3 regions of the Kitasatospora sp. NPDC088351 genome follow, and region 1 is predicted to be linked to each of the others. Evidence: riboswitches for the same ligand, from Rfam matches in the RefSeq annotation. Region 1 holds a riboswitch; each other region holds the start of a gene.
The links. Region 1 has a riboswitch for thiamine pyrophosphate ahead of thiC (phosphomethylpyrimidine synthase ThiC). Riboswitches for the same ligand answer to the same signal wherever they lie in the genome.
Positions count from the first base shown of each region.

Region 2: linked by a shared signal. The riboswitch ahead of AB0P06_RS00375 (cytosine permease) and the one ahead of thiC (phosphomethylpyrimidine synthase ThiC) in region 1 are both predicted to bind thiamine pyrophosphate.
Region 3: linked by a shared signal. The riboswitch ahead of thiO (glycine oxidase ThiO) and the one ahead of thiC (phosphomethylpyrimidine synthase ThiC) in region 1 are both predicted to bind thiamine pyrophosphate.

Region 1 is NZ_JBFBIL010000075.1:18,188-24,145, reverse strand. It holds gene AB0P06_RS33070 (hypothetical protein) at 1-461, shown strand, start outside; gene thiC (phosphomethylpyrimidine synthase ThiC) at 739-2,556, opposite strand; TPP riboswitch at 2,552-2,686, opposite strand; gene AB0P06_RS33060 (hypothetical protein) at 2,840-3,046, shown strand; gene AB0P06_RS33055 (SPFH domain-containing protein) at 3,150-4,655, shown strand; gene AB0P06_RS33050 (DUF5326 family protein) at 4,798-4,998, opposite strand; gene tenA (thiaminase II) at 5,182-5,850, opposite strand; gene AB0P06_RS33040 (cupin domain-containing protein) at 5,876-5,958, opposite strand, start outside.
Region 2 is NZ_JBFBIL010000001.1:91,210-97,167, forward strand. It holds gene AB0P06_RS00365 (ATP-binding protein) at 1-396, opposite strand, end outside; gene AB0P06_RS00370 (glycerophosphodiester phosphodiesterase family protein) at 595-1,419, opposite strand; gene AB0P06_RS00375 (cytosine permease) at 1,502-2,890, opposite strand; TPP riboswitch at 2,994-3,143, opposite strand; gene AB0P06_RS00380 (trypsin-like peptidase domain-containing protein) at 3,399-5,231, shown strand; tRNA gene AB0P06_RS00385 (tRNA-Ser) at 5,292-5,379, shown strand; gene AB0P06_RS00390 (peptidoglycan-binding protein) at 5,607-5,958, shown strand, end outside.
Region 3 is NZ_JBFBIL010000013.1:35,724-41,681, reverse strand. It holds gene AB0P06_RS12925 (polyprenyl synthetase family protein) at 1-726, shown strand, start outside; gene thiE (thiamine phosphate synthase) at 783-1,430, opposite strand; gene AB0P06_RS12915 (Rv2175c family DNA-binding protein) at 1,430-1,795, opposite strand; gene AB0P06_RS12910 (FAD-dependent oxidoreductase) at 1,903-3,099, opposite strand; TPP riboswitch at 3,206-3,318, shown strand; gene thiO (glycine oxidase ThiO) at 3,313-4,497, shown strand; gene thiS (sulfur carrier protein ThiS) at 4,494-4,703, shown strand; gene AB0P06_RS12895 (thiazole synthase) at 4,706-5,503, shown strand; gene pknB (Stk1 family PASTA domain-containing Ser/Thr kinase) at 5,607-5,958, shown strand, end outside.

The DNA.
Region 1 (5,958 bases):
CCCTGCCGGTCGCCTCCCCCACCGGCGCCCTCGTCCAGACCTTCACGAAGAACATGGGCACCGTCTCGTACAAGGAGCCGTTCGAGACCGATCTCGGCCTGACCAACAACGGCGCGGGCATCGACTCGACGATCAACCCGACGCTCCGCTTCAGCGACGGTTCCCGCCCGATCCCGGCCACCCTCAAGCTGGACGTGCTGCAGGACGACCAGTGGATCACGGTCCCCGGCTCGGACAACGTCTGGAAGCTGCCGCCGGTGGCCGGCGGTCTCGGCAAGGGTGCGAGCCACCACTACAACGTGCGGCTGTCGCTCACCGAATACACCGGGCAGTGGTCCTACCTCTCCGGCTCGCTCAGCCTCGCTCCGGACACCGACCAGGGCCCGGTCGACATCGGCGTGAAGGCGTCGTTGACCGTGATCGGCACCCCCGTCCCGTCCACCTTCACCGCCCAGAACTGACCGACACCGGTGCCCCGGGCAACCTTCGCGGCCCGGGGCACCGGCCGTTCCCGGAACGTTCGGCAGAGGGCGGGCTCGACACCGTCGTGGCTGCGAGCGAAGCCGGGGATGCGAACCGCCTCAACGTGCGGCACCTGCCCATAACGATCATTTACAGCGCCGGGCGGGCAGCCTGAGCGCAGTGCCGGGAAGCCCCTCCGCTTCCCGGCACTGCTGTCGGTCGGCATGGGCCGCGAGCCCGGCTTCGCTCCCGGCCCATGCCGACGGTGGAGCCCGATCAGTCCGCGAGCGGGAGGTAGACCCGGTTGCCCTGGGCGGCGAACTCCTCGGACTTGGCCTTCATGCCCGCCAGGGCCTCGGCGTCGAACTCGGTCTCCACGGCACTGGAGCCCTCGCCGTGCTCGGCCCGGATCTTTTGACTGATCTTCATCGAGCAGAACTTCGGGCCGCACATGGAACAGAAGTGGGCCGTCTTGGCGGGCTCCGCGGGGAGGGTCTCGTCGTGGAAGGCGCGGGCCGTCTCCGGGTCGAGGGCCAGGTTGAACTGGTCCTCCCAGCGGAACTCGAAGCGGGCGTCGGAGAGGGCGTCGTCCCAGGCCTGGGCGCCGGGGTGGCCCTTGGCGAGGTCGGCGGCGTGGGCGGCGATCTTGTAGGTGATGACGCCGGTCTTCACGTCGTCCCGGTTGGGCAGGCCCAGGTGCTCCTTGGGGGTGACGTAGCAGAGCATCGCGGTGCCCCACCAGGCGATCATCGCGGCGCCGATGCCCGAGGTGATGTGGTCGTAGCCGGGGGCGACATCGGTGGTCAGCGGGCCGAGGGTGTAGAACGGCGCCTCGTCGCAGATCTCCCGCTGGAGATCCATGTTCTCCTTGATCTTGTTCATCGGGACGTGGCCCGGGCCCTCGATCATCACCTGGACGTCCTTGGCCCGGGCGATCCGGCCGAGTTCGCCCAGCGTCCGGAGTTCGGCGAACTGCGCCTCGTCGTTGGCGTCGGCGATCGAACCGGGCCGCAGGCCGTCACCGAGCGAGAAGGTGACGTCGTAGCGGGCGAGGATGTCGCAGAGCTCCTCGAAGTTGGTGTGGAGGAAGTTCTCCCGGTGGTGCGCCAGACACCAGGCGGCCATGATCGAGCCGCCGCGCGAGACGATGCCGGTCTTGCGGCGGGCCGTCAGCGGGACGTACCGCAGCAGCACTCCGGCGTGGACGGTCATGTAGTCCACGCCCTGCTCGCACTGCTCGACGACGGTGTCGCGGTAGACGTCCCAGCTGAGGTCCTCGGCCTTGCCGTCGACCTTCTCCAGCGCCTGGTAGAGCGGCACGGTGCCGATCGGCACGGGGGAGTTTCGCAGGATCCACTCGCGGGTGGTGTGGATGTTGCGGCCGGTGGAGAGGTCCATCACGGTGTCCGCGCCCCAGCGGGTGGCCCAGGTCATCTTCTCCACCTCCTCCTCGATCGAGGAGGTGACGGCGGAGTTGCCGATATTGGCGTTGATCTTCACCAGGAAGTTGGTGCCGATGGCGGCCGGCTCGACCTCGGGGTGGTTCACGTTGACCGGGATGACGGCCCGGCCGCGCGCCACCTCGGAGCGGACGAACTCCGGCGCCAGGCCCTCGCGCAGGGCGACGAACTCCATCTCCGGGGTCACGATGCCGCGCTTGGCGTAGCCGAGCTGGGTGACTGCGGCGTCGCCGCGGCCGCGCAGGGGGCGGCGCGGGCGGCCGGGGAAGACGGCGTCCAGGTTCTTCAGGTTTCCGCCGCGCGGCGAGGTGTGCTTGATCCCGTCGTCCTCGGGGCGGGCCTCGCGGCCGTCGTACTCCTCGACGTCGCCGCGCTGGCGGATCCACGCGTCGCGCAGCGCGGGCAGGCCGCGCCGTACGTCGGGCTCGTACGCCGGGTCGGTGTACGGCCCGGAGGTGTCGTAGAGCGGGACGCTCTTCTCGTTGGTGAGCACGACCTCGCGGTACGGAACGCGCAGGTCGGGGCGGGACCCGTCGCGGTAGGCCTTGCGCCAGGCCGGGGTCGGATAGCCGGTGCCCGCGCTGCTGACGGCGGCGTTCTGGGCAGACTGCGGCTGTGCATCAAAAGTGGTCATCAGACCTTCAACTCCCTACGCCGGCATTACCCGGTCAGGTTCCTGCGGTCGGCGCAGCGTTCGGCACGTCCAGCGACGTCCCGGTCAGCGCCCTCTCAGCCCGGTGCTCCGAGCTCCCGTGTCCGCAGGCGGTATTGCCCGCGCATGACGTCCAACACCGTAGCGAGCCGATCGCGGCTGGTCCAGAGGGGGTCGGTGCCCGGCGATTCGGCCGGCGGGCCCACCGGGGGAGCCCGGCCCGGCAGACTGGCAGTCACACGGGCAGGCGACGAGGGAGGCCGTAGTGGTCGGAAGCACAGGGCGGGTCACCGGTCCGGTCGGAGCCGGTCTGGTCGGCGAGGTGATGGTGCACGTCAGGGAGCGCCAGGGGACGGAGGCCTTCCTGGCCTACCTCGCCGTACCGGGCGACCGGCTGTCGGTCGGCACACCGGTGGTGGTGGTCGAGTACCACCCGCCCCGGACCGTCTATGTGGCACCGGTCTTCCCGTGACACGCTTGTGACAGCCCGTCACGTCACTTCCCTTTCCTTCGAGTTGCCCTGAGCGGACAATCCGAACCGGCGCATCTCATGCGCCGGAAGGGGGAGTTGAACCATGGTGCTCATCATCGCGGGGGCCGTCGTCGCCGCGCTGGTCTTCGGGATCACGCTCTTCAAACTCATGTGGCGGGTGGCGGAGCCCAACGAGGCTCTGATCATCTCCGGCTCCCGGCACCGGACCGAGGGGGTCGGCGACGGTCTGGGCTTCCGGATCGTCACCGGCCGCGGGACCTTCGTCACGCCGGGTCTCCAGGGTGTCCGCCGGCTCTCACTGGACCTCAACGAGGCCGAGCTGAACGTCGAATGCGTCACCTCACAGGGCATCCCGGTCCACGTCAAAGGCGTGGTGATCTTCAAGGTCGGCGACGACGAGGTCTCCATCGCCAATGCCGCCCGGCGCTTTCTCGACCAGCAGAAGCTGATCAGCCAGCGCGTCCACAACGTCTTCGCCGGCCACCTGCGCTCGATCGTCGGCGGGCTCACCGTCGAGGACATGATCAGGGACCGCGAGCGGCTCACCGGGGAGACCAGGGCCGCCTCCGGGCTGGAGATGGAGAAGCTCGGGCTGATCATCGACACCCTGCAGATCCAGGAGATCATCGACCCCACCGGCTACATCAAGAACCTCGCCATCCCGCACGCCGCCGCCGTCCAGCGGGACGCCCGGATCGCCCAGGCCGAGGCCGACCGGATGGCCACCGAGGCGGAGCAGGAGGCCGCCGCGCGCAAGGCCGAGGCCACCCGCAACAGCCAGATCCAGCAGTCCGCCTACCAGGCCGAACGGGACACCGCCAACGCCCGCGCCGAGCAGGCCGGACCGCTCGCCCAGGCCGCCGCCCGGCAGGAGGTGGTCGTCCAGGAGACCAAGGTCGCCGAGCTGGAGGCCCGCCGCAAGGAGCAGCAGCTGCAGATCGACGTCCGCAAGCCGGCCGACGCCAAGGCGTACGAGACCCGCACCAGGGCCGAGGCCGACCGCGACGCCCGGATCTCCGCCGCCCAGGCGCAGGCCCAGGAGACCGAGCTGAAGGCGGCGGCCGAGGCCGGCCAGGTCAAGATCGCCGCCGCGGCCGCCGCGGAGGCCACCAAGCTGCGCGGGCTCGCCTCCGCCGAGGCGACCAGGGCCACCGGGGAGGCGGAGGCCGCCTCCGCCGAGGCCCGCGGTCTGGCGGACGCTGAGGCGACCCGGGCGATCGGGCTCGCCAAGGCCGAGGGCATCCGGGCCCGGGCCGCCGCCCTCTCGGAGAACCAGGAGGCCGTGGTGGCACAGGAGTTGGCGGAGAAGTGGCCGGACATCGTGCTGGCCGCCGCCGAGTCCTTCGGCAATGTCGAGCACATGATCCTGCTGAACGGCGCCGACGGGGTTGGCGAGCTGTTCGCCAAGGCCCTCACCATGGGCGGCACCGGCCTCGGCCTCGCCCGGCAGCTGCTCACCACCATGCACGGTCCGGAACAGCCGGCGGCTCCGGCGCCGGGGCCGGAACCGGGGCCGGTCCAGCAGGTGCCGATCGAGGACCGCGCGGTGACGGAGGCCCGGGTCCGACGGTCGGCGGACGACAGCTGACGGATGACAGGTAACGGATGACAACTTTCAACATTCGTTTTCTGTTATCTGTTATCTGTTAGTTGTCGGTTGTCCGCCGCCACCAGAACGACCGGCGCCCGCACCCCACGCAGGGGGTACGGGCGTCCGGGGTCCGTACGGGTCAGCTCTTGGCGGCCTTCTTCACCAGGATCACCACGGCGGCGGCGATGCCGACCACCACCAGCAGCTTGATGACCACGCTCAGCAGGGCGCCGACGACGCCGAACACGAACCCCACGATGTTCCAGGCCAGGATCAGCACCAGCACCGGGACGACGATGTTGCGCACCCAGGAGGGCAGCGACTTCCAGAACTCAGCCATGTCCGTTCCTTCTCTCCCCTCGGGGCCGGCTGCCGTCCGGTGCCGCATCCCGTTTGCTTTCGATACTTCGATCGTACGGGGCCGCAAGTGCCGGAACGAGAGCCAACGGCCCGGAGAGAACCCCGAGATCACCCCGACTCCGACCCCCGGGGGCTCCCCTGAGGATCAGACCGGCCAGGAGGATCAGACCGGCCACGTCTCGCCACGCCAGGCGGCGTCCCAGAACATCCACTCGTAGCGCGAGGTGGTGGTGAAGTGCTCGACCACCCGGCGGCGCTCCGCCGGGGAGATCTCCTCGCCGAGCCGGTCGGTGAGCGCCAGCACCCGCCGCACCACGGCCTGGAACGTCTCGTCCCCGTAGGTCGCGATCCACTTCGCGTAGAGCGGGTCGGGGGAGCCCTTGGCGAGCAGTTCGTCACCGACCCGGGCATAGATCCAGTAGCAGGGCAGCACCGCGCCGACGGCCTCGGCGAAGGAACCGCCGTAGACGGTCGCCAGCAGATAGCTGGTGTAGGCCCGGGTGGTGGGCAACACCGGTTCCGTGGCGGCCTGTTCGGCGCTGGCGCCGAAGGCCTCCATGAACTCGGCGTGCATGCCCTGCTCGGCCGCCAGCGCGCCGACCGCGTCGTCGGCGAAGGCCCGCACCTCCTCCTCACCGGGCGCCTTGGCGGCGCAGACGGCGAGCGCGCGGGCGTAGTCGCGCAGGTAGTGCGAGTCCTGGACGACGAAGTGGCGGAACGCCTCCCGGGGCAGGGTGCCGTCGGTGAGGCCGCCGATGAAGGGGTGGTCGAGGATCTTGGCGTAGACCGGTTCGATCGCCGCCCAGAGTTCTTCCGTCAGGCTCAGGCTCATACCCCGACCCTAACCGGGCCCCGGATCAGTCCTCGGGCGGGGAGAACACCACAAGCACCCGCAGTTCCTCGGTGATGTGGTGGAACCGGTGCGGCACCCCGGCGGGGA
Region 2 (5,958 bases), on a different contig from region 1:
CGGGCGGGTCTGCGCCCCGCCGTCGGTGACCTCCAGCGTGAGGATCCCGTCCGCGTGCATCTGCCAGCGCACCAGGACCCCGCCGTCGCCGCCGTCCGGCTGTGGGTGCGCGGCCGTCCTGGCGCCCTGGCCCGCGGTGGGGACCCCGACGAGCACCTGGTCCACGACCTCCGCCCGGGCGCTGCGGCCGAGCGCGGGCAATGGCCCGAGCGGCCGCGCATAGCGACAGGCATTACTCAGCAGTTCGGAAAGGATCAGAACAGCATCATCAATGACCGGTTCGGGTATCTCCCGGTCGCCCAGATCTCGACGCAGTCGGCGCCGTGCGACCCCGACACTCGCTGGGCCGTGCGGCACTGCCATGGTCGATGAAGTCGGCACTTCACGCGCCACCATCAACGCCACCCCCGGACCTCCTTCAGCGTATGCCGAGGGATGGATGCCCCTTGGTAATGCGTCGGAAACGACTGCGGGGCGATCCCGCGCGGACATTTCAAACCGCGCGACCCAGGGTGGGCGGCAGGTGATTCCGTGCTCACCCTCCGTCGTGAAAACGCATAATTTCCGGCAAAAATTGTCGGCAGCAGGTTTGGTTCACCGGCCGAGCTGGGCGAGGACCTCGGCCGGGCGGTTGGTGATGATCGCCGACACCCCGAGCTCCAGGCACAGCTCCACGTCGGCCGGCTCGTCCACGGTCCAGACGTGCACCTGGTGGCCCAGCTCGCGCAGTCGCGTCACCAGCCGCGGCCTGGCCCGCACCAGCTCGATGCCGGGCCCGGCGATCCCGGCCCCGCCCGGCAGCGTCGCGCCCGGGCGCAGCCGGCCCCGCAGCGGCAGGCCGCGCTCGAACAGGAACACCCTCGGGTACTGCGGCGCGGTGGCGGCCACCCGGGCGAGCGCCAGCGCGGAGAAGCTCATGATCCGGGCCTGCGGGCGGCCGTCCGCGGGGTCTCCGGTGATCTTGAACCGGTCCAGCATCCGCAGGAGCTCGGCCTCCACCCGGCCCCGGAAACGGACCGGGTGCTTGGTCTCGATCGCCAGGTCCACCGGGCGTCCGCAGTCCGCGACCAGCTCCAGCAGGCTCTCCAGCCGCAGAACGCCCCGCAGCTCCGGGTCCGCGCTCGGTGCGCCCGTCTTCCAGGCGCCGAAGTCGTGCGCCTCCAGCTCGGCCAGCGTCATCGCGGACACCGTGCCGCGGCCGTCCGAGACCCGGCCGATCCTGCGGTCGTGCACACAGACCAGATGCCCGTCGGCCGTGACCCGGACATCGCACTCGACCGCGTCGGCGCCCTCGGTGAGCGCCCGCCGGTAGGCGGCGAGCGTGTGCTCGGGCAGTGCGTACGAGGATCCGCGGTGGGCGATCACCTGGACGGACGGCGCGGTGCGCGCCGCCGCCGGGGGGAGGTCGGGGCTGGTCACACGTCCCACGATAGGCGGCGGAAGTGACGCGAAAACGAAGACGGCCCCAACCTGAGGGGCCGTCTTCGCGTGGGGGGGCGGATCAGTCCCGCGCGTCCCGGCGGGTCAGCGGGGTGAGCGCCCAGGTGGCCAGGGCCGGCACCAGGAAGCCGAACAGCGAGGCCGAGGTCCACTCCTGCGGGGTGAAGTGCAGCGCCTCCTGGACGGAGGTCCAGAAGTCCGTCCACCAGCCGGCGATCGCGGTCGGCGCGATCAGCTGGTAGACGACGAAGCCCAGCGCCCACGGCAGCAGCATCAGCCGGCGGGACGGCGCGTCGGCGGAGAGGTTCCAGCCGCGCCGGCCGGCGCCGAGGAAGTAGTCGACCGCCAGCACCGCGAACATCGGCACGAACACCGAGCCGATCAGGCCCAGGAAGGCGTAGTAGGAGTCGGTGAACTCGGTGATCTGCAGAGCCAGCACCGTGATCAGCAGCCCGGTCCCGCCGGTCAGCACCCGGCGGTCCACCCTGGGCAGCAGGTTGTGGACGGACATCGCGGTCGAGTACACGTTGGCGAAGGACTGGTCCGTCTCGCGCAGGACCAGCACCAGCAGGAACGCCCAGCCGGCCCAGACGCCCAGGAAGGAGTCGAAGATCCGGTCCGGGTCGCCGCCGGACTGCAGCAGCGCGATCAGGCCCAGCACGTAGCACCAGACCTGGGCGACGGTGTAGCCGGAGAAGCTGCCCCAGAACGCGGCGCGCGGGGTGCGCGAGTGCCGGGTGTAGTCGGCGGCCAGCGGCACGAAGGAGATCGACACCGCGATCATCGCGTCGGTGGCCTTCAGGAAGCCGTGCCAGTTGCCCGCGCCCGGGTCCGGCACGCCGTGCCGGCCCAGCTGGACGGTGAAGTACACCATCGCGACCGCGACCGCCCCGGCGACGAACCGCCGCAGCACCGCGATCGAGCCCAGCGGCCAGATGGTCAGCGCGGTGGTCAGCGCGCCCGCCAGCAGGACGAAGGCCCAGCGGTAGCCCTCGGTGTGGACGACGGTCTGCGCGCCCATCGCGATCACCAGCAGCTCGTACACGCCCCAGCCGACGCACTGGACGATGTTCAGCACCGTCGGCACGTACGAGAGCTTCGTCCCGAACAGCCCGCGCAGGTTCGCCATCGCCGGTGCGCCGGTACGGGCCCCGATCAGGGCGGCCACACCGAGCATCGCGGTGCCGACCACGGTCCCGGCCGCGATCGCGGTCACGGCGGCGGCCAGGGAGAGCTCGCTGCCCCGCGCGCCCAGCACGGTGGCGGCGGTGGTGAAGCCGATCAGGCTGACGCCGAGGTTCATCCAGAGCGCGAAGTGGTCGCGGAAGCGGAGCGTGCGCGGCGGCTCGGTGTCCAGGACGAGCGGCGCCTCGACCCGCTCGGACCGGTCCGGCCGGTCCAGGACGGCGGTGGCCGCGGCGGCGCCGGTCGCGGTGGGGGAGCCGGGCACGGCGGAACCGGGCGCGGGGGGACCGGCGTCGGAGTGAACGGTCGTGGACGGTTCGGAGAAACCCTTGGACGCGGGCGCGCCCGAAGAAGAGGATGGCGAAGCAGGCGGCATGGCCGATACTCCCTACGCCGGCATTACCCGGACAGGTTCCGGCGGTCAGCGCCCCCTCGACGGTCCGCCCACGGACGTCGTGGCGTACGGTCGACCAGCGCACTCTCAGCCTGGGAAGGTCCAAGCTCCCGCGTGTCAGTTGTGAGCGACAGGCTAACCGGCACGGGGGTGAACGCCAAGGCCAGGCGCTGGGCGCCCCGGCCGCGAGGGACATCCGGCGGCGGTGGGCGAGCGGCCGGTGGGGGTGGTGGTTCGGGGGCGTTCGGCCGGGTTTCCGGACGGGGCCGTCGGGCCTGGCTAAGGATTCTTATGACTTCTTCAGAAGGGTCCTTACGGCAATCGAATCGAGTGTGCGAAAAACTATGCTTCTTGGTCCTGTCAGCTATGGAGGTCGTCCGTGAGCACCGAGCGCGAGGTTGGGTCCACCGGGCCGCAGGGGGAACAGCCCTCCGGCGGCCAGGGGGTGGTGGGTCCCGCTCATGACGGTCCGGCGCAGCAGTCCGCGTCCGCCGCTGCCACCCCCGCACAGGCGCCCGCCGACCGGACCACCACCGACGTGGCACCGGCGGTGCCCGCCGCGCCCGCCGCTCCGGCGGCCGGCGGATCCACGCCGACGCTGGCGTTCAGCAAGATCAGCGCCCCGGCGCCGGCCGAGGCACCCGCCGCGGCCGCGGCTGCCGACGCTCCCGTGTCCGCGCCCGCCCCGGTCGAGGCCGGCCACCCCGGCCCGGGGTACATCGACGCCCCGCCGCCGGTCGTGCCGCCCGCCCCGGCGGGGCCGCCGGCCGCGCCCGCCCTGGCGCTCGCCGAGGCACCGGCCCTGCCGACGGCGCCCGTCGCGCCCGCCGTCAACCCGTACGCCACCACGGGCGCCCCGGCCGCCGCGGCGCACGACCCGTACGGTGCCCCGCCCGCCGCGGCCCACGACCCGTACGGCGCCCCGGCGGGCCCGCCCGCGCAGCAGCACCCCTTCGGCGCGGGCCAGCCGCTCGGCGGCTGGGGCCCGCACGACTCCTCGGCCGGCGGCGCCGGCGGTCCCGGCCACCCCGGCGGCCCGCTCGGCTACCCGCCCGAGTACCCCGGTACGTCCGGCCCCGGCGGTCCGCGCAAGAAGCGCGGCGGCCTGGTCGCCCTGATCGCCGCCGTCGCCCTGGTCGCCGGTGTGGCCGGCGGCGCGCTCGGCGTGACCATCGCCGACCGCAACGACAACAGCGCCAGCTCCGCGAACGACCGCCGCAGCACCACCGTGCAGGCCAACAGCCCGGAGAAGAACGAGCCCGCCCCCGGCTCCGTCGCCGGCATCGCGCAGAAGGCGCTGCCCAGCGTCGTCACCATCAAGGCGCAGGGCAACGGCGAGTCCGGCACCGGCACCGGCTTCGTCTTCGACACCGAGGGCCACATCCTCACCAACAACCACGTGGTGGCGCCCGCCTCCAACGGCGGCAAACTGACCGTCAAGTTCGCCGACGGCAGCTCCTACAACGCCTCCGTGCTCGGCCGCGCCGAGGGCTACGACGTGGCCGTGGTCAAGCTGGACAACCCCCCGAAGGGGGACAAGCTGACCCCGCTTCCGCTGGCCGACTCCGACAAGGTCAACGTCGGCGACTCCACCATCGCCATCGGTGCCCCGTACGGCCTGGAGTCCACCGTCACCACCGGCATCATCAGCGCGAAGGACCGCCCGGTCGCCTCCGGCGACGAGACCGGCGCCCAGTCCTCGTACATGAACGCCCTGCAGACCGACGCCTCGATCAACCCCGGCAACTCCGGCGGCCCGCTGCTCGACTCCAGCGGCGCGGTGGTCGGCATCAACTCGGCGATCCAGTCCAACGCCTCCAGCACCGGCCGGGCCGGCAGCATCGGCCTCGGCTTCGCCATCCCGATCAACCAGGCCAAGTGGGTCGCCGAGACCCTGATCAAGACCGGCAAGCCCGTCTACGCCAAGCTCGACGTCCTCCGCAACGACGACTACAAGGGCGACGGCGCACAGATCCAGACCCGCGACATCCAGGGCACCCCGGCCGTCACCCCCGGCGGCGCGGCCGACAAGGCGGGCCTCAAGCCCGGCGACGTCATCACCAAGCTCGGCGGCAGCCCGATCGAGAACGGCCCCGCCCTGGTCAGCAAGATCTGGACGCACAAGCCCGGCGAGACCGTCGACGTCGAGTACACCCGCAACGGCCAGACCTTCAACACCAAGGTCACCCTCACCGAGCGCGTCGGCGACTGACCCCGTCCCCGAAACCCTGTGCACCGAACCCCGCCGGACCCGTTAGGCTGACCTCCGCCTGGAGAGCTGCCCGAGCGGCCTAAGGGAACAGTCTTGAAAACTGTCGTGGCGTGACCCGTCACCGTGGGTTCGAATCCCACGCTCTCCGCTGGTAGGAGAAACCGCCTGCTCAGGGCGGGTGTTGGCCCCAGGCCGACACCCGCCCTTCGCGTTTTCCACCGGGGTGGAGGCGGTGGGCCGACCGTGGGCCGGGGGTGGTGGGTTCACCTGAACGGGGGGTTTGGGGTGGGGGCGTCCTTGTGGGTGCGGCGAGGGGGCGTGTGCCGGGGGTAAGGGGCGGACTGCCCTGGGAGTGGGCCCGGCGAGGAGACACGGATGGCCTGGTACCCCGGCGCTGAGAAGATGGAGCTTCAGCCCGAGTCGGACGCGCAGCCGGCGATCGTGCCGACGCAGGTGATCTTTCACAGCATGGCGGCGCCCTGGACGCCGCGCCGCATCTACGAGTACTGGCGGGACTCGACCAACCTGGAGTCGCACTTCGGGGTCGGCTACGACGGCGGCATCGCCCAGTACATCGGCACCCAGACCCGGGCCGACGCCAACATGGCCGCGAACCACCGGCCGGACGGCACCGGCGCGGTGAGCATCGAGTCGGCCAGCAACGACCAGCACACCGATCCGTGGACGGCCGCGCAGATCGGGACGTTCATCGCGGTCGGGGTCTGGC
Region 3 (5,958 bases), on a different contig from region 1:
TGGCGCGGCGACCGCGAGCAGTACGGCGCCTCCGCGGCGGTGCTGCTCGGCGACCTGCTGCTGATCTGGTGCGACGAGCTGTTCCTGCGCTCGGGCCTGGAACCGGCCGCGGTGCTGTCCGCCAAGCCGGTGTTCGACCTGATGCGGACCGAGGTCATGGTCGGCCAGTACCTGGACGTCCTGGAGCCGGTCGCCGGCGACTCCGCCGACGCGGGCGCGCTGGAGCGGGCCCAGACCGTCCTGCACTACAAGTCGGCCAAATACACCATCGAGCGCCCGCTCCAGATCGGCGCGCTGCTCGCCGGCGCCGGGCCCGGGCTGGTCGAGGCGTACGGGGCGTTCGGCCTGCCGCTGGGCGAGGCGTTCCAGCTCCGGGACGACCTGCTGGGCGTCTTCGGCGACCCGGCCGTCACCGGCAAGCCGGCCGGGGACGACCTGCGCGAGGGCAAGCGCACCCTGCTGGTGGCGCACGCCATGCGCGGGCTGTCCGCGGCCGACGCCCGCCACCTGGACGAGCGGCTCGGGGCACCGGACCTGGCGACCGAGGAGGTCACCCGGCTGCGCGCGCTGGTGGAGCGCAGCGGCGCGCCCGGGCTGGTGGAGCGGCGGATCGAGGAGCTGATGCGCCAGGCGCTCGGCGCGCTGGAGGCGGCGCCGCTGGCGGACGAGCGGGCCCGCGAGGTGCTGCTGGCGCTGGCCGAGGCCGCCACCGTCCGCAAGTACTGACCGGTACCGGGGGTACGGCGGGCGGGTACGGGCGGACGGCGGCGGGCCCGGCGGGGTCAGGCCCGCAGCCGCCGGGACAGCTCGGCGGCGGCCGCCCGCGGGTCGTCCGCGCCGGTGATGGCGCGCACCACCACGATCCGGCGGGCGCCGGCCGCCAGCACCTGGTCCAGGTTGCCGAGGTCGATGCCGCCGATGGCGAACCACGGCCGGTCGGTGTCCCGCGCGGCCGCGTACGAGACCAGGCCGAGGCCCGGCGCGTGGCGGCCGGGCTTGGTCGGGGTCGGCCAGACCGGCCCGGTGCAGAAGTAGTCCACGCCGGGCTCGGCGATCGCCGCGTCCACCTCGGACTCGGCGTGGCAGGACCGTCCGATGATCACGTCCTCGCCGAGGATCGCCCGGGCGGCCGGCACCGGCAGGTCGTCCTGCCCGAGGTGCAGCACGTCGGGGCGGGCGGCGTGCGCGACGTCGGCGCGGTCGTTGACGGCCAGCAGCCTGCCGTGGCGGCGGCAGGCGTCGGCGAAGACCTCCAGGGCCGCCAGCTCCTGCCTGGCCTCCAGGCCCTTGTCCCGCAGCTGGACGATGTCCACCCCGCCGGCCAGCGCCTCGTCCAGGAACTCGGCGAGGTCGCCCTGCTCGCGGCGGGCGTCGGTGCACAGGTAGAGCCGGGCGTCGGCGAGCCGCCGGCGCGGGGTGTCCGCCGCCATCAGATCAGCATCGCCTGGGCGCGGCGCTTCACCTCGGTGCCGCGGTTCTCACACAGCGCCTGGATGGGGCTGCCGGGCAGCGACGGGTCCTCGGTGAAGAGCCACTCCAGGATCTCCATGTCGTTGTACCCGCAGTCGCGCAGGACGGTCAGGGTGCCCGACAGGTGCTTGACCAGGCCCTGGCCGTCGATGAACGCGGCAGGCACCTGCAGCGACTTGTTCGGGCCGCGCCGGACCGCGATCAGCCCGCCGCTGCGGACCAGGTCGCGGACCTCGGTGACCCGCACGCCCCACTGCTCCGAGATGTCGGGCAGGTACATCCACTCGGAAACGAGGGTTTCAATCTTGCTTTCGATCTCACTCACGCCACCAGACTGCCACCTCCACGGCCCGCCGCGCACCACTCACCACCCGCCGCACACCCGTCACAGGTCCGTCGAGCACCGGGCGGCCGCCTGCGGGCCCCGCCGCGCTACCCGGCGAGCGCCGACTTCAGCGGCACCGCGGGGTCCGCCGCCAGGGCCGGGTCCAGCGCCGTACCGCGCTCGATCAGCCGGCGGCCCTGGGCGAGGTCGCGCGGACGGTCCACCGCGAGCAGGGCGCGCGGCACACCGTCGCGCAGCCAGAGCACCGACCAGGACGGCTCCCCGGGTGAACCGCGCCACAGCGGCTCGTCACCGGCCCCGTGCCGCCCGGCGTACTGGACCATGCGGCCGAACTGCTCCGACCAGAAGTACGGCACCGGATCGTAGGGCGCCTGCGCGCCGAGGACGGCGGCGGCCGCCGCCGCGCCGGACTGCAGCGCGTGGTCCCAGTGCTGGACGGCCAGCCGGACGCCGGAGCGCGCCGACGGATAGCTGACGCAGTCCCCCGCGGCGAAGACGCCGGGCAGGCTGGTGCGCAGCCGCTCGTCCACCAGGACGGCACCGGCCGCGTCCAGTTCGACGCCGGAGCCGGCCAGCCAGCCGGTGGCCGGCCGGGCGCCGATCCCGACCAGCACCTCGTCGGCCGGCAGGTGCGAGCCGTCCGCCAGCAGCACCGCGCCGGGCTCCACCGCCGCGACCCCGACGCCGCAGCGCAGGTCCACCCCGGCCTCGGCGTACCAGGCGGCCATCGCCCGGCCGATCCCGGCGGGCAGCGCGCCGGGGACGGGCGCCGGGCCCATCTCGACGACCGTGACCTCGCACCCCGCCGCCCGGGCGGCGGTGGACACCTCGGCGCCGATCCAGCCCGCACCGACCAGCACCAGGCGCAGGCCCGGCCGGAGCAGGGCACGCAGCGCCAGCGCGTCGTCCAGGGTGTGCAGCAGGTGCGCGCGCTCGGCGCCGGGCAGGGCCCGCGGGGCGGCACCGGTGGCGATCACCAGCGTGCCGTACGGCAGATCGCCGGCGTCGGTGTGCAGCACCCCGGGGGTGAGGCCGGTGGCGCGGCGGCCGGTGAGCAGTTCGACGCCCAGGTCCGCGAAGTCGAGGTCGAGGGTGGTGGCATCGGCCTTGCCGAGCAGCACCTCCTTGGAGAGCGGCGGCCGGTCGTACGGCGCGTGGGGCTCCTCGCCGACCAGCACGATCCGCCCCCGCCAGCCGCCCTGCCGCAGCCCCGCGGCGCACTGCGCCCCGGCCAGCCCGGCCCCGACCACGACCACCTGATCCGTCCCGCTCAGCTCTGCCACGCCGTCACTGTACTCAGCGGCGGCCGTCCGTCCGGGCCCCACCCGGGCTCGGGTCCACCCCTCGTACGCGCCTTCGGCCGGGGCGGGACGCGGAGTTAAGGTGGTGGCACCAATTCACGGGAGCCCGGCGGACCGGGCTGAGAGGCGGGCTGACACGGCCTGCGACCGTCCGAACCTGATCCGGGTCATACCGGCGAAGGGAGAGCAGCGACTTTGACACGCTTGGCCAAGGGCGCGCATGCCGACGTCCTGGTGATCGGCGGGGGCATCATCGGCCTCGCCGTCGCCTGGCGCGCGGCCCGGCGCGGGCTGGGGAACATCGTGGTGATCGACCCGGCGCACGGCGGCGGCGCCGCCCGGGTCGCGGCCGGCATGCTCGCCCCCGTCACCGAACTCCAGTACGGCGAGGAGCCGTTGCTCCGCCTCGGGATGGCATCCAACGAGCGCTATGCCGCCTTCGCCGCCGAACTCACCGAGGCGAGCGGCGGCCAGGACACCGGCTACCGCCAGTGCGGCACCGTCGCCGTCGCCCTGGACTCCGACGACCGCGCGGAACTGCGTGAACTGCACGCCTTCCACCAGCGGCTCGGCCTGGACTCGCACTGGCTCACCGGCCGCGAGGCCCGCAGGCTCGAACCCATGCTCGCCCCCGGCGTCCGGGGCGGTCTGCACGTCACCGACGACCACCAGGTGGACGGCCGCCGGCTGGTCAGGGCGCTGGTCCTCGCCTGCGAGCGGGCCGGCGTCCTGCTGCACCGCGCAGAGGCCACCGAACTGCTGGTCGAGAACGACCGCGCGGTCGGCGCCCGGCTGGACACACTGGAGACCGTCACCGCCGACCGAATCGTGCTCGCCGCCGGTCCGCACAGCCACCGGCTGCCCGGCCTGCCCGAGGGCGTGCTCCCCGCGATCCGCCCGGTGAAGGGGCAGATCCTGCGGCTGCGGGTGCCCGAGCCGTACCGGCCGTTCCTCTCCCGCAACGTGCGCGCGGTGGTGCGCGGCCGGCACCTCTATCTGGTGCCCCGGGAGAACGGCGAGCTGGTGATCGGTGCCACCAGCGAGGAGCAGGGGTACGACACCACCGTCACCGCCGGCGGGGTGTACGAGCTGCTGCGCGACGCGCACGAGCTCGTCCCCGGCATCACCGAGCTGCCCCTGGTGGAGACCTCCGCCGGACTGCGCCCCGGCTCCCCGGACAACGCCCCGCTGATCGGTCCGACCGCCCTGCCCGGCCTCGTCGCCGCCACCGGCCACTACCGCAACGGCGTGCTGCTCACCCCGGTGACGGCCGATCTGGTCGCCGAGTACCTGGCCACCGGCGAGACGCCCGCCCTGGCGGCGCCGTTCACCCCCACCCGCTTCTCCCCCGCCCGCTCCACCACGAAGGCCCCCGCATGAGCGAGATCGCACTGACCGTCAACGGCGAGCCCCGGCAGGTGCCCGCCACCACCACCCTCGCCGAGGTGGTGGCCGCGCTGAGCGCCGCCAACTCCGGCGTCGCCGCCGCGCTCAACGAGACCGTGGTGCCGCGTGGTTCGTGGCCGCGGACCCGGCTCGCCGCGGGTGACCGGATCGAGATCCTCACCGCCGTCCAGGGAGGCTGACCATGGCGGACGACCTGCTGGACATCGCCGGGACCACGTTCGGCTCCCGGCTGATCATGGGCACCGGTGGCGCGCCCAGCCTGGAGATCCTGGAGCAGGCGCTGCGGGTCTCCGGCACCGAGCTCACCACGGTGGCGATGCGCCGGGTCGACGCCACCACCCAGGGCTCCGTCCTGGACGTGCTGGTCCGCAACGGCATCCGGGTGCTGCCCAACACGGCCGGCTGCTTCACGGCCGGCGAGGCGGTGCTGACCGCCCGGCTGGCCCGCGAGGCGCTCGGCACCGACTGGGTGAAGCTGGAGGTCATCGCGGACGAGCGGACCCTGCTGCCCGATCCGATCGAGCTGCTGGACGCCGCCGAGACCCTGGTCGACGACGGCTTCACCGTGCTGCCCTACACCAACGACGACCCGGTGCTGGCACGGAAGCTGGAGGACGTCGGCTGCGCGGCGATCATGCCGCTGGGCTCCCCGATCGGCTCCGGCCTGGGCATCCGCAACCCGCACAACTTCCAGCTGATCGTGGAGAGCGCCCGGGTCCCGGTGATCCTGGACGCGGGCGCCGGCACCGCCTCGGACGTGGCGCTGGCGATGGAGCTGGGCTGCGCCGCGGTGATGCTGGCCTCGGCGGTGACCCGCGCCCAGGACCCGGTGCTGATGGCCGACGCGATGCGGCACGCCGCCGAGGCCGGCCGGCTGGCGTACCGGGCGGGCCGGATCCCGCGCCGCTTCCACGCCGAGGCCTCCTCGGCCATGGCCGGCCGGGCCGACCTGGACACCCGCGAGCACCCGGCGTTCTGACCCGGGCGCGCCGGGGCGTGTCACAAGCCGGGCACAGAGGCCCCGGGCGCGGTGTCGCCCGGGGTCCCGCCCCTGCCCGCGCCACTAGAATCACCGGGTGGACATGGCATTGCACGACCCGCTGATCGGTACCCTGCTCGACGGCCGGTACCGGGTCGAGCAGCGCATCGCGGCCGGCGGGATGTCCACCGTGTACCGGGGTACCGACACCAGGCTCGACCGGGTCGTGGCCCTCAAGGTGATGCACCCCTCGCTCGCCGGGGACGACGGCTTCACCGGCCGGTTCATCCGCGAGGCCAAGGCGGTGGCCCGGCTGGCGCACCCCAATGTGGTCAACGTCTTCGACCAGGGCGCGGACGGCGGCACCGTCTTCCTCGCGATGGAGTACGTGCCCGGCCGCACCCTGCGCGACCTGCTGCGCGACCGCGGCGCGCTCTCCATCCGGGCCGCCCTGG